DNA from 2 places in the Stenotrophomonas sp. CCNWLW162 genome. Region 1 is predicted to be linked to the other one. Evidence: riboswitches for the same ligand, from Rfam matches in the RefSeq annotation. Region 1 holds a riboswitch; the other holds the start of a gene.

Evidence for each region. Region 1 has a riboswitch for glycine ahead of gcvP (aminomethyl-transferring glycine dehydrogenase). Riboswitches for the same ligand answer to the same signal wherever they lie in the genome.
Region 2: linked by a shared signal. The riboswitch ahead of V9K93_RS06790 (trimeric intracellular cation channel family protein) and the one ahead of gcvP (aminomethyl-transferring glycine dehydrogenase) in region 1 are both predicted to bind glycine.

Annotation. Positions count from the first base shown of each region.
Region 1 is NZ_JBBCBL010000011.1:26,975-33,027, forward strand. It holds gene V9K93_RS19565 (siderophore-interacting protein) at 1-281, opposite strand, end outside; gene V9K93_RS19570 (multidrug effflux MFS transporter) at 424-1,650, opposite strand; glycine riboswitch at 1,949-2,051, shown strand; gene gcvP (aminomethyl-transferring glycine dehydrogenase) at 2,114-4,981, shown strand; gene V9K93_RS19580 (VOC family protein) at 5,074-5,484, opposite strand; gene V9K93_RS19585 (amino acid permease) at 5,588-6,053, opposite strand, start outside.
Region 2 is NZ_JBBCBL010000002.1:385,764-391,816, reverse strand. It holds gene V9K93_RS06800 (multidrug efflux RND transporter permease subunit) at 1-1,749, opposite strand, end outside; gene V9K93_RS06795 (MdtA/MuxA family multidrug efflux RND transporter periplasmic adaptor subunit) at 1,746-2,912, opposite strand; gene V9K93_RS06790 (trimeric intracellular cation channel family protein) at 3,197-3,814, opposite strand; glycine riboswitch at 3,899-4,002, opposite strand; glycine riboswitch at 4,016-4,105, opposite strand; gene V9K93_RS06785 (GIY-YIG nuclease family protein) at 4,146-4,403, shown strand; gene V9K93_RS06780 (nuclear transport factor 2 family protein) at 4,476-4,907, shown strand; gene V9K93_RS06775 (NAD(P)/FAD-dependent oxidoreductase) at 4,949-6,053, opposite strand, start outside.

The sequences.
Region 1 (6,053 bases):
CCCTGCTCGGCACGCAGCTGGCGGATGGTGTAGGTGCGCATCGGCGGCCGCAGCTCATCAGGCAGGGCCCGGTAGCGCGGATACCAGTCCTCGCCGCTGGGCACCTGTGGCACCTCCTGGCCGGGCAAGGGGAAGAACACCTTGATCCGCTGGTCCGGGCCTTCGGTCTTCATCCGCGCCACGTCGGCACCGGTGAACACCATGCGGTCCAGGGAAGGGGAAAGAACGCGGCGCTCCTTCAGCGCCACCTCGAACAGGCGGTAGGTCTGCTGCGCAGCCATGGGGGTACCTCATGCGACGACATCGGATTGGCTGGCTGTCGTGCATCCACGCACCGGCTGGCTGGAATGCCCAGCCTAGTCCGGTTGTCCGCGGCTGCAAGGATGTGCCGGCATCCCCGCCAGCTCTACCCCTGCACGCTGCTCAATGACCCGTGCAGGCTGCCTGCGCCGCGCGCTCGCGCTGGTGTTCCCAGTACCAGAACACGAAGCCGGCGCCAAAGAACGCGGCCTGGCCCAGTGCCAGGTGCAGCGGGCTGGCGCTGAGCAGCGGCGACACCACGCCGGCCACCACGGTGCTGATCATCAGCTGCACGAAGGCCTGCAGCGAGGACGCCAGGCCACGCTGGTGCGGATACATGTCCAGCACCGCCAGCGCCAGGATCGGGAAGATCAGCGCCATGCCCATGCCGCCCAGGAAGATCGGCATCACCGCCCACGGCAGTGCGAACTGTGGTGCCAGGCCGACGTAGCCGATGTTCAGCAGCACCGACAGCGCACACAGGCCGAAACCGATGGAGACCTGTCGCGTAGGGCTGCTGTGCCCGGCCATGCGCCCGGACAGGAACGAGCCGGTGGTCATGCCGCCGATGGTGGGAATGAACAGCCAGGCGAAGCCGCCCTCGCCCAGGTGCAGGTGCTGCATCACGAACACCGGCGCCGAGGAGATGTACAGGAACACGCCACCGAAGCCGATGCTGCCGGCCAGCGCCAGGCGCAGGAAACGCGGATTGAAGCCGATGCGCACGTAGTCGCGCAGCAGCACGCGCGGTGACAACGGCACGCGCGCCTCGACCGGATGGGTTTCCGGCAGGTAGCGTGCGGTAGCCGCCAGCAGCACCAGCGCGAACACCACCAGGAACCAGAAGATCAACGGCCAGCCAGCGCCGCTGAGCAGGATCCAGCCACCGATGATCGGGGCGATTGCCGGAGCGATGCCGAACAGCATCGACACCTGGCTCATCAGCCGCTGTGCGTCATGGCCGTGGTACAGGTCGCGGATCACCGCTCGGCCGACGATCATGCCGACACCTGCCGACAGGCCCTGCAGTGCGCGGAACGCCAGCAGCGTGGTCAGGTCGGTAGACAATGCACAGCCCACCGAGGCGCCGACGAAGATCACCAGACCGCCGAGGATCACCCGCTTGCGGCCCCAGGCGTCGGACAGCGGTCCATGGGCCAGGCTCATCAGGCCGTAGAACAGCAGGTACACGCTGATGGTCTGCTGCACCGCCACTTCGTCCACCGCCAGGCGCTGGGCCAGCTGCGGGAACGCCGGGAAGATGGTGTCGATCGAGAACGGACCGAACATGGCCAGGCCAGCAAGCAGCAGGGCCATGCGGCGGGTGGAGGGAGCAACAGCGGCGGTCATGGAGAGGCGTCCGGCAGGGCCATGCGCGGCACGCACGGCGGGCGCCAGTCCCCTGAAACAGGGACAGCGCCAGATGAATTCGGGTATCCGCCCATCATAGGTGGGGATTGCGCCCCGCGCCATGCACGGATGCACAAAACGCACGGCCGGGCCATCGGCCATTCAGGCGCAGCGGCGCCTCCCGGGAGCGGCCGGCCGGCGCGCAACGGGCTATAATCGGCGGGCAACACGGTGGGAGAAGCGGAACACCGCTGCCGAAGGCGCAACGCCCGTAATCGCTCAGGCCCGATACCACCCGTAACAGAACTCTGGAGAGACCGGTTCAATCCGGCGCCGAAGGGGCAAGAAGCAGCGGTCCGCCGCGCTTTCAAACTCTCAGGCAAAAGGACAGAGGGGCGCCCCGCAGACCGCCGACCGGCGGCTTGTGCCCGTGCGTGTGCCCTTTCCTGACGGATCCTTCGCCATGTCCCAGAACACCCCTTCCCTGCGTGAGCTCGAGCATCATTCGGCCTTCGTCGAGCGCCACATCGGCCCCAACGATGCCGAGATCGCGCAGATGCTCGGCGTCATCGGCCACGCCTCGCTGGATGCGATGACCGATGCCATTGTGCCGGCCAAGATCAAGTCGCCGGCACCGCTGGCGCTGCCGGAGTCGATCACCGAAGTGCAGGCGCTGGCGAAGATCCGCGCGATCGCCGACAAGAACACCGTACTGCGCAGCTTCATCGGCCAGGGCTACTACGGCACCCACACGCCGAACGTGATCCTGCGCAACATCCTGGAAAACCCGGCCTGGTACACCGCCTACACCCCGTACCAGGCGGAAATCTCGCAGGGCCGCATGGAAGCGCTGATCAACTTCCAGACCCTGTGCGCCGACCTGACCGGCATGGAAATCGCCAACGCCTCGCTGCTGGACGAAGCGACCGCCGCCGCCGAAGCGATGACCCTGGCCAAGCGCTCGGCCAAGTCGAAGTCGGACACCTTCTTCGTGCACGACGCCGTACACCCGCAGACGCTGGAACTGCTGCGCACCCGCGCCGAACCGATGGGCATCGTGCTGCGCGTGGGCACGCCGGCCGAAGCGCTGGAAGCGGACGGCTTCGGCCTGCTGCTGCAGTACCCGGATACCTTCGGCCAGGTGGGCGATTACAAGGCGCTGGTCGATGCCGTGCACGCACGCGGCGGCCTGGTGGCGGTTGCCACCGACCTGCTGGCGCTGACCCTGCTGGCCGCCCCCGGCGAATGGGGCGCGGACATCGTCGTCGGCAACAGCCAGCGTTTCGGCGTGCCGTTCGGCTTCGGTGGCCCGCACGCTGCGTTCATGGCCTGCCGTGACGCCTACAAGCGTTCGATGCCGGGCCGCCTGATCGGCGTCTCGATCGACGCGCAGGGCAACCCGGCCTACCGCCTGACCCTGCAGACCCGCGAGCAGCACATCCGTCGCGAGAAGGCCACCTCCAACATCTGCACCGCGCAGGTGCTGCTGGCGGTGATGGCCTCGATGTATGCCGTCTACCACGGCCCGGAAGGCCTGACCCGCATCGCGCGCCGCACCCACCGCCTGGCTTCGATCCTGGCTGCGGCACTGCGCAAGGCCGGCGTGCAGGTCGGTGGTGACTTCTTCGACACCCTGCATGTCACCGGCGTGCACGCCGATGAGATCCACGCCAAGGCCCGTGCCGCCGGTTACAACCTGCGTGCGATCGACAGCGACTCGGTCGGCATCAGCCTGGACGAAACCACCACCCGCGCCGACATCGTGGCCGTGGCTGCCGTGTTCGGTGCCTCGCTGGACGTGGACGCACTGGATGCCAGCACCGCCGACGCACTGCCGGCCGGCCTGCTGCGCCAGTCTGAATTCCTGACCCACCCGGTGTTCAACACCCACCACAGCGAGCACGAGCTGCTGCGCTACCTGCGCTCGCTGGCCGACAAGGACCTGGCGATGGACCGCACGATGATCCCGCTGGGCTCGTGCACCATGAAGCTCAACGCCACCGCCGAGATGATTCCGGTGACCTGGCCGGAGTTCTCGCAGATCCATCCGCTGGTGCCGGCCGACCAGGCGCTGGGCTACAAGGAACTGATCGACTCGCTGGAAGCGATGCTGGTCGAATGCACCGGCTACGACGCAGTGAGCCTGCAGCCGAACTCCGGCGCGCAGGGCGAGTATGCCGGCCTGCTGGCGATCCGTGCCTACCACCGTTCGCGCGGCGAAGACCATCGTGACATCTGCCTTATCCCGGACTCGGCGCACGGCACCAACCCGGCCTCGGCGCAGATGTGCGGCATGAAGGTGGTGGTGACCAAGACCGACGCCAACGGCAACGTCGACGTCGAGGACATCCGCCTCAACGCCGAGAAGTACAGCGACCGCCTGGCCGCGATCATGATGACCTACCCGTCCACGCACGGCGTGTTCGAGGAAGAAGTGGTGGAGATCTGCGAGATCATCCACAAGCACGGCGGCCAGGTGTACACCGACGGTGCCAACATGAACGCTCTGGTCGGCGTGGCCAAGCCGGGCAAGTGGGGTTCGGACGTTTCCCACCTGAACCTGCACAAGACCTTCTGCATCCCGCACGGCGGCGGCGGCCCGGGCGTTGGCCCGTGCGCGGTCAAGGAGCACCTGGCGCCGTTCCTGCCGGGCAAGCTGGGGGACCACGGCCCGGTCGGCATGGTCAGCGCGGCCAGCTTCGGCAGCGCCTCGATCCTGCCGATCAGCTGGATGTACATCGCGATGATGGGTACCGAAGGCCTGCGCAAGGCCACCCAGGTCGCCCAGCTCAACGCCAACTACATCGCCAAGCGCCTGGCTCCGCACTTCAAGACCCTGTACACCGGCCGCAACGGCCTGGTGGCACACGAGTGCATCCTGGACGTGCGCCCGCTGGAGAAGACCAGCGGCATCGGTGCCGAAGACGTGGCCAAGCGCCTGATCGACTTCGGCTTCCATGCCCCGACGCTGAGCTTCCCGGTGGCCGGCACGCTGATGGTCGAGCCGACCGAGAGCGAATCGCTGCATGAGCTGGATCGCTTCATCGACGCGATGATCCAGATCCGCGAAGAGATCACCGCGATCGAAGACGGCCGCCTGGACCGCGAGGACAACCCGCTGAAGAACGCGCCGCATACCGCGACCGCGGTGACCGCCAGCGAGTGGACCCACGCCTACCCGCGTGAACTGGCTGCGTTCCCGCTGCCGAGCCTGAAGCTGCAGAAGTACTGGCCGCCGGTGGCTCGCGTCGACAACGTGTACGGCGACAAGAACGTGATGTGCGCCTGTATCCCGGTCGATGCCTACAAGGATGATGAAGTCGAGGCTTGATTCCTCGCTGCATCGGTAAAGAAAACGGCCCGCGCAAGCGGGCCGTTTTCATAAGGGCGTATGGACCAAGGCCCACACCCACAAACATCCGGTCACGGGTCCGGCATCTGCCCCAGGCTCAACTGCCACGACACGCCGAAGCGATCCTGCACCCAGCCATAGCGGTTGCTGAAGTCATAGTCGCCCACCGGCATCAGCCAGTGGCCACCCTCGCCCAGCACCCGCGCGGCACGCTCGAACTGTTCGGCGCCGGAGCACTCCACGAACAGCGAGATCGACGGCGAGAAGGTGAAATCGTGCACGTCCAGACTGTCAAAGCACAGGTAATGGGTGCCGCCGAGCAGGAAGATGGCCTGGCGCACCTGCCCCGGCACGCCCGCTCCCGGGCCTTCCGGGTGGCGCTGCAGGGCCAGCAGGCGGAAATCGGCGAAGGCTTCGGCGTACAGGGCCAGGGCGGCCTCAGCCTGGCCGGTGAACATCAGGAAGGGGCGACTGCGCAGCATGCGGTACTCCTGGTCGACGGGCCGCTGGCGGCCCACGCGATCAGGATGGCACGGCGGATGTGCAGCCCCCGTGGTAGTGCCGGCCGCTGGCCGGCAGCTTCAGTCACGCCTCGCGCATGCGCCGTGCGATGGCACTGCCGGCGGCGATCGTGGCGGTCAGCGCCACCATCGACAGGAACTGCAGCCGGGTATGCGACTCGCTCAGCAGCAGGCCGAAGATCAGTGCCAGGATGCCCAGCGCACAGACGGTCAGCCATGGGAAACCGGCCATGCGGAACGGCAGGCGGGTGCCGAGGCGGTCGGCGCGGCGGCGCAGCACCAACTGCGAGACCAGCGACAGCGTCCACACCAGCAGGCAGGTGGAACCGACGATGTTCAGCAGCACCGGCAGTACGCGGTCCGGGAACAGCAGCTCCATCACCGTGGCGGCAAAGCCGAACAGCACGCTGGCCAGCACGGCGATCACCGGCACCTGGCGCGGGTCGGTCCAGCCGAGCACGGCCGGCGCTTCACGACGCTGCGCCAGCGAATACATCATGCGCGAGGCGCCGTAGAGGTTGGCATTGAGC
Region 2 (6,053 bases), on a different contig from region 1:
AGCCTGTGGTGCCTCGCTGATGCCTTGCACCAGGCCGGCATCCTGCACCGGGAAGAAACCCTTGGGCACGGCGAAGTACAGCGCTACGGTCAGTGCCAGCGTCGCCACCGTGGCCAGCAGCATCAGCGGCTGGCGCTGCAGCACCCAGCGCAGCTGGCGGTCGTAAAGGGTGATGACGCGGTCGAAGACATCTTGTTTTGGGGTCGGAGCCCTGGCTGGATCCGACCCCTGGACCGGGGTCAGATCCCCGTGGGGCTCTGACCCCTTCGCATGCGGCTTCAGGAAGCGCGCGCACAGCATCGGCGTCAGCGTCAGCGAGACCAGCAGCGAGATGCCGATGGCTACCGCCAGCGTCACCGCGAACTCATGGAACAGCGCGCCCACCAGGTCGGCCATGAACAGCAGCGGGATCAGTACCGCGATCAGCGAGACCGTCAAGGAGACCAGAGTGAAGCCGATTTCCGCTGCACCCCTGAGCGCCGCCTCGCGGGGGCTTTCGCCGTCCTCCAGATGGCGGGCGATGTTCTCCAGCATCACGATGGCGTCGTCCACCACGAAGCCGGTGGCGATGGTCAGTGCCATCAGCGTGAGGTTGTTGAGCGAATAGCCGGCCAGCAGCATCACCGAGAAGGTGCCGACCAGCGACAGCGGCACTGCAACGCTGGGAATCAGTGTGGCCGGCAGATTGCGCAGGAACACCCAGGTGACCAGCACCACCAGCGCGATGGCCAGCACCAGTTCCTTCTGCACGCCGCGCACCGACGCGCGGATCGATTCGGTGCGGTCACTCAGCACGTCCATCTGCACGCCGGCCGGCAGCGTGGTCTGCAGCTGCGGCAGCAATGCTCGCACCTGCTCGACCACGGCGATCACGTTGGCACCGGGCTGGCGCTGGATGTTCACCAGAACTGCCGGCGTAGTGCCGCTCCAGGCGGCCAGCTGTCGGTTCTCAGCGCCATCGCTGATGGTGGCCACATCGCCCAGCCGTAGTGGCGCGCCGTCACGCCAGGCCAGTACCAGCGCGCGGTATTCGGCCACGCTGCGCATCTGATCGTTGGCGTCGAGCATCACCGCTCGGATCGGGCCATCGAAGCTGCCCTTGGGCAGGTTGACGTTGGCCGCAGCAATCGCGGTACGGATGTGGTCCATGCCCAGGCCGTTGGCGGCCAGTGCCGCTGGATTGACCTGGATGCGCACTGCAGGGCGCTGGCCGCCGGCCAGGCTGACCAGCCCGACGCCGGGCAGCTGCGCCAGACGCTGGGCAATGCGCGTATCGACCAGATCGTGCACCTGCGGCAGCGACAGTCCCTGCGAGGTCACCGCCAATGTCAGGATCGGTGTGTCGGCCGGGTTGACCTTGCGGTACACCGGCGGTACCGGCAGGTCTCCGGGAAGGAAGCTGCCTGCCGCGTTGATGGCGGCCTGCACGTCCTGCTCGGCCACGCCCAGCGACACCTCCAGCCCGAACTGCAGGGTAATGACCGAGGCGCCGCCGGAACTGGTCGACGACAGTTGTTTCAGACCGGGAATCTGCCCGAGCTGGCGTTCCAGCGGCGCGGTGATGGTGCGTGTGGTCAGTTCCGGGCTGGCCCCCGGATACAGCGTTGTGATCTGGATGATCGGATAGTCGACCTGCGGCAGTGCGGCCACCGGCAGCAGGCGGTAGGCCAGTACACCGGACAGCAGCAACGCCACCATCAGGAGAGTCGTTGCGACCGGGCGCAGGATGAACGGGCGCGAGAGATTCATGCGCCGGCCTTGATCGCGGCCTCCTCGGTGATGATCTCCACCGCCGTGCCGTCTTCCAGCCCGTCGATGCCTTCGATCACCACCTGGTCGCCGGCCACCAGTCCGGAGCGCACGGCCACGCGTCCATCGTCGGCCGGACCGAGCACCACGTTGCGGCGCTGTGCCTTGTTGTCCTTGTCGACGATATGCACGTAGTTGCCCTGGCTGCCGAACTGCACGGCGGCATCGGGAATCAGCAGCGCGCGCTGCTCGCCCAGTTGCAGGCGGACGTTGACGAACTGGTTGGGGAACAGCGCCAGATCGTGGTTGTCGAAGTGCGCACGCAGTTTCAGCGTGCCAGTGGCGGTATCGATGCGGTTGTCGACACTGGACAGCGCGCCACTGGCAAGCTGCCGGCCTTCTTCGCGGTCCCAGGTTTCCACTGCCAGCGCCGGTTGCACCTGCACGGCATCGAGCAGCGCCGGCAGCTCGGGTTCGGGCACGGTGAACAGAACGCTGATCGGTGCGGTCTGTGCCAGCGTCACCAGGCCTTCGGCATCGCTGGCGCGTACCAGGTTGCCCACGTCCAACCGGCGCAGCCCGACGCGGCCACTGACCGGTGCGGTGATGCGGGTGTACTGCAGCTGCAGGCGCGCCTCGTCAACAGACGCCTGATCGCTGAGGCGGCGGCCCTGCAGCTGGCGCACCTTGCTCTGCTGGTCGCTCAGTTCCTGCCCGGACACGTAGTTCTGCTTCTGCAGTTCGCGGTAGCGCTGCAGCTGGCGCTCGGCGTTCTCCAGCTCGGCCAGGTTCTGTTGCTGGGTGCCCTTGGCCTGCGCCAGCTTCACTTCATACGGGCGCGGGTCGATCTGCGCCAGCAGATCGCCGGCCTTCACCTGCTGGCCTTCCTGGAAATGCAGTCGCAGCAGTTCGCCATCCACACGGCTGCGTACCACCACGCTGTGCAGCGGCGTGACCGTACCGACCGCCTTCAGGCGCAGTACCAGCGGCTCGGCGCTGGCGCGGGCGATGCGCACGGGTACCGTCTTGCCGGGTGCATCGTCGCCGGCACCGGCCTCCGTGCGTGGCCAGAACCCCCACAGCAGGCCGCCGGCAAGGGCAACGCCCAGCATGATCAGCAACGGGCGGGCACGACGGAAGCGGGAGTTTTCGGCGACAGACATGGGGCATCCTGCGCCCTGCGCGCGCAGGGACATGCGGGCCCGTCGGTGCGTTCACGGCACCACGGGCAGCGGGGAGGGAGTGTCTGGCGGGGCCGCGGGCGCGGCGTGGCTGGATGCCGTCGCGGCAGCGACGGGGCGACAATGGTAGCCAATCACCCTGGCCAATGCCGCATGACCAACGTCATGCAACGCAATCGGTAGTGCCGGCCGCTGGCCTGCAACCGGCTGGAATCTGCGGGCGTGCGCCGTGTTTCCGGTCAGCGGCCGGCACTACCATCAAGCAATCAATGCACTTCGTCGTGATAGACGAACTTCGGCATTTCCCAGCGGTAGTGGATCGCCAGCAGGCGCAGCGCGAAGCCGCCGCCCAGGCAGCACAGGATCGCGGTAGCGTCGGCCACGCCCCAGTGCAGCAGCAACAGGTAGGCCGCGCCGGTCAGCAGCGCGATGATCGCGTACAGCTCTTTCTGGAAGATCAGCGGCACCTCGTTGCAGAGGATGTCGCGCAGCACGCCGCCGAAGGCGCCTGTCAGCATGCCGGCAATCAGCACGATCGGCATGGCATGGCCGGCCTCACGTGCGATCGAGCAGCCGATCAGGGTGAAGGCGATCAGGCCCAGGCCATCGAGCACCAGGAAGGTGCGGCGGAAGTGGTGCATCCAGCGTGCGACCCAGGTGGCGATCAGCGCCGCACACACGGTGAAGCCCAGGTACTCGGGATGCTTCACCCAGCCCAGCGGATAGTGGCCGAGCAGGATGTCGCGCAGTGATCCGCCGCCGAGGGCGGTGACGCAGGCGATCATGACCACACCGAACAGGTCCATGCGGCGGCGGCCGGCGGACAGCGCGCCGGTCATGGCTTCGGCGGAAATAGCGATCAGGTAGATGATGGACAACAGCATGGGACAGGCTCCGGGCGCGGTGGGGCCGGCCATGCGCCACTATCGCCATTGCCTGCGCAATGACGGGATGACGATGACCGGTGCCGCTCCCGCTGTCCTTTTGCCTGAGAGTTCAGCGGCATGGGCCGCGTGCCCCTTCGGCGGATCGTCCCGGGCGTGCCCGGTGACCTCTCTCCAGCTCGGCGAGTCGAATGCATGGTTGGTGGGATTCCAGCCCACCGGCCTGAGCGATCATGGGAGCCTGCGCCTTCGGCGGGCGCCAGCGCGGCGCCTCTCTCCTGCATTCGGGCGCCAGTATATCCGCTGCAGTGCAGCACGGCATAATCCGGGCATGGCACCGTCCCTCCGCCCGTGGTTCCTGTACCTGCTCGAATGCCGCGATGGCAGCTACTACGCCGGCATCAGCACCGACGTGGACGCGCGTTTCGCTGCCCACCAGGCCGGAAAGGGCGCGCGTTACACCCGGTCGCGGCCACCACTGCGGGTCCTGGCGGTGCGCGAGTACCCGGACCGAGCAGCGGCCTCACGTGCCGAATGGGAGCTCAAGCGGCAGCCGCGCGAACGCAAACTGGCCTGGCTGTTGCAGTAGATCCACGCCATGCGTGGATGGGGCGCATCCGGCCATGCCATGATCGCCCAGCCTTCAGCGCTGGAGACCCGGATGTCCACCGTTGCCCTGTTGTTCGCACTTTCCGCAGCAGCAAGCCCTGCCGCCGACGCCGCCACGATCGCAGCCATCGAAGCCACCTGCCATGACTACGTGGATGGCCAGCTGGAGGCCGACCCGCAGCGCGTCGCCCGTTCCCTGCATCCGGACCTGGCCAAACGTGCGGTGCTCGGTGATACACCGGACGAACGCCTGGGCCTGCGCCGGATGTCGAAGGAAGAGCTGGTTGCGTTGACGAAGCAGGGCGCGTTGAAGACCCCGAAAGATCAATGGGATCGCCGCTGCACGGTGCTGGACGTGACCGGCAACGCCGCATCGGTGCGGCTGGAAACCCCGTGGTTCGTCGACTACTTCCACATGGGCCGCTTCGAGCAGCGCTGGGTGATCGTCAACGCGCTGTGGTACCCGAAGCCGAAGGCGCCGTGAGCCGAGCATGGGCTCGGCTCTACAGGAACATGCGTGCGGCCCTAGCGCCTCGGCCGCCGGTCTTCCTGGTCATCACCGAAGATGATGCGCGCGCTGCGCTGGTAGCTCCAGTACGCCACGGCCCAGTTCAGCAGCACCACGATGCGGTTGCGGAAACCGATCAGGAAGAACACGTGCGCGGCCAGCCAGAACCACCAGGCGAGGATGCCCGAGAGCTGCAGCCTGCCCAAGTGCACGATTGCAGCCATGCGGCCGATGGTGGCGAGGTTGCCGAAGTCGGCGTACTTGAAGGGACCTGGCGCCGGCTTGTCGTGCAGGCGCGCGCGGAGCACCTCGGCCACGTACTTGCCCATCTGCTTGGCGGCGGGCGCAACGCCGGGTACCGGCTTGCCGTTGGCCTGGTTCAGCACGGCCAGATCGCCGGCCACGAACAGCTCCGGATGGCCAGGCAGTGTCAGGTCGGGTTGCACCTGCACGCGGCCGGCGCGGTCCAGCGGCACGTCCAGTGTACGCGCCAGCGGTGAAGCAGCCACACCGGCGGCCCATACCACCGTGCGTGCCGGCACGAATTGATCGCCGAGCTTGAAGCCCTGGCTGTCGATGTCGCTCACCGGGGTGCCGGTCAGCACTTCCACGCCCAGTTTCTCCAGTTGTCGGCGTGCCTTCAGCGAAAGCACTTCCGGGAACGAAGACAACACGCGTGGGCCAGCTTCGACCAGCCGCACCTTGGCGCTGGCCGGATCGATATGGCGGAACTCGTTGCGCAGCGTATGCCGTGCGATCTCTGCCAGGGTGCCTGCCAGTTCAACACCGGTGGGGCCACCGCCGACCACGGCGAAGCTCAGCCACGCCGCCTTCTTCGCCGGGTCCGGTTCGGCCTCGGCACGTTCGAACGCCAGCAACAGCTTGCGGCGCAGCGCGATGGCATCGTCCAGGGTCTTCAGGCCGGGGGCATCATCGGCCCACTGGTCGTTGCCGAAGTAGGCGTGGGTGGCGCCTGTGGCCAGCAGCAGGGTGTCGTAGTCCAGCGTGCTGCCATCGGCCATGCGGATCTGTCGGGCCTGCTTGTCGATGGTGACCACTTCGCCGAGACGGACTTCCACATTGCGCTGGTGGCCGAGGATGTGGCGCAGCGGTGCGGCGATA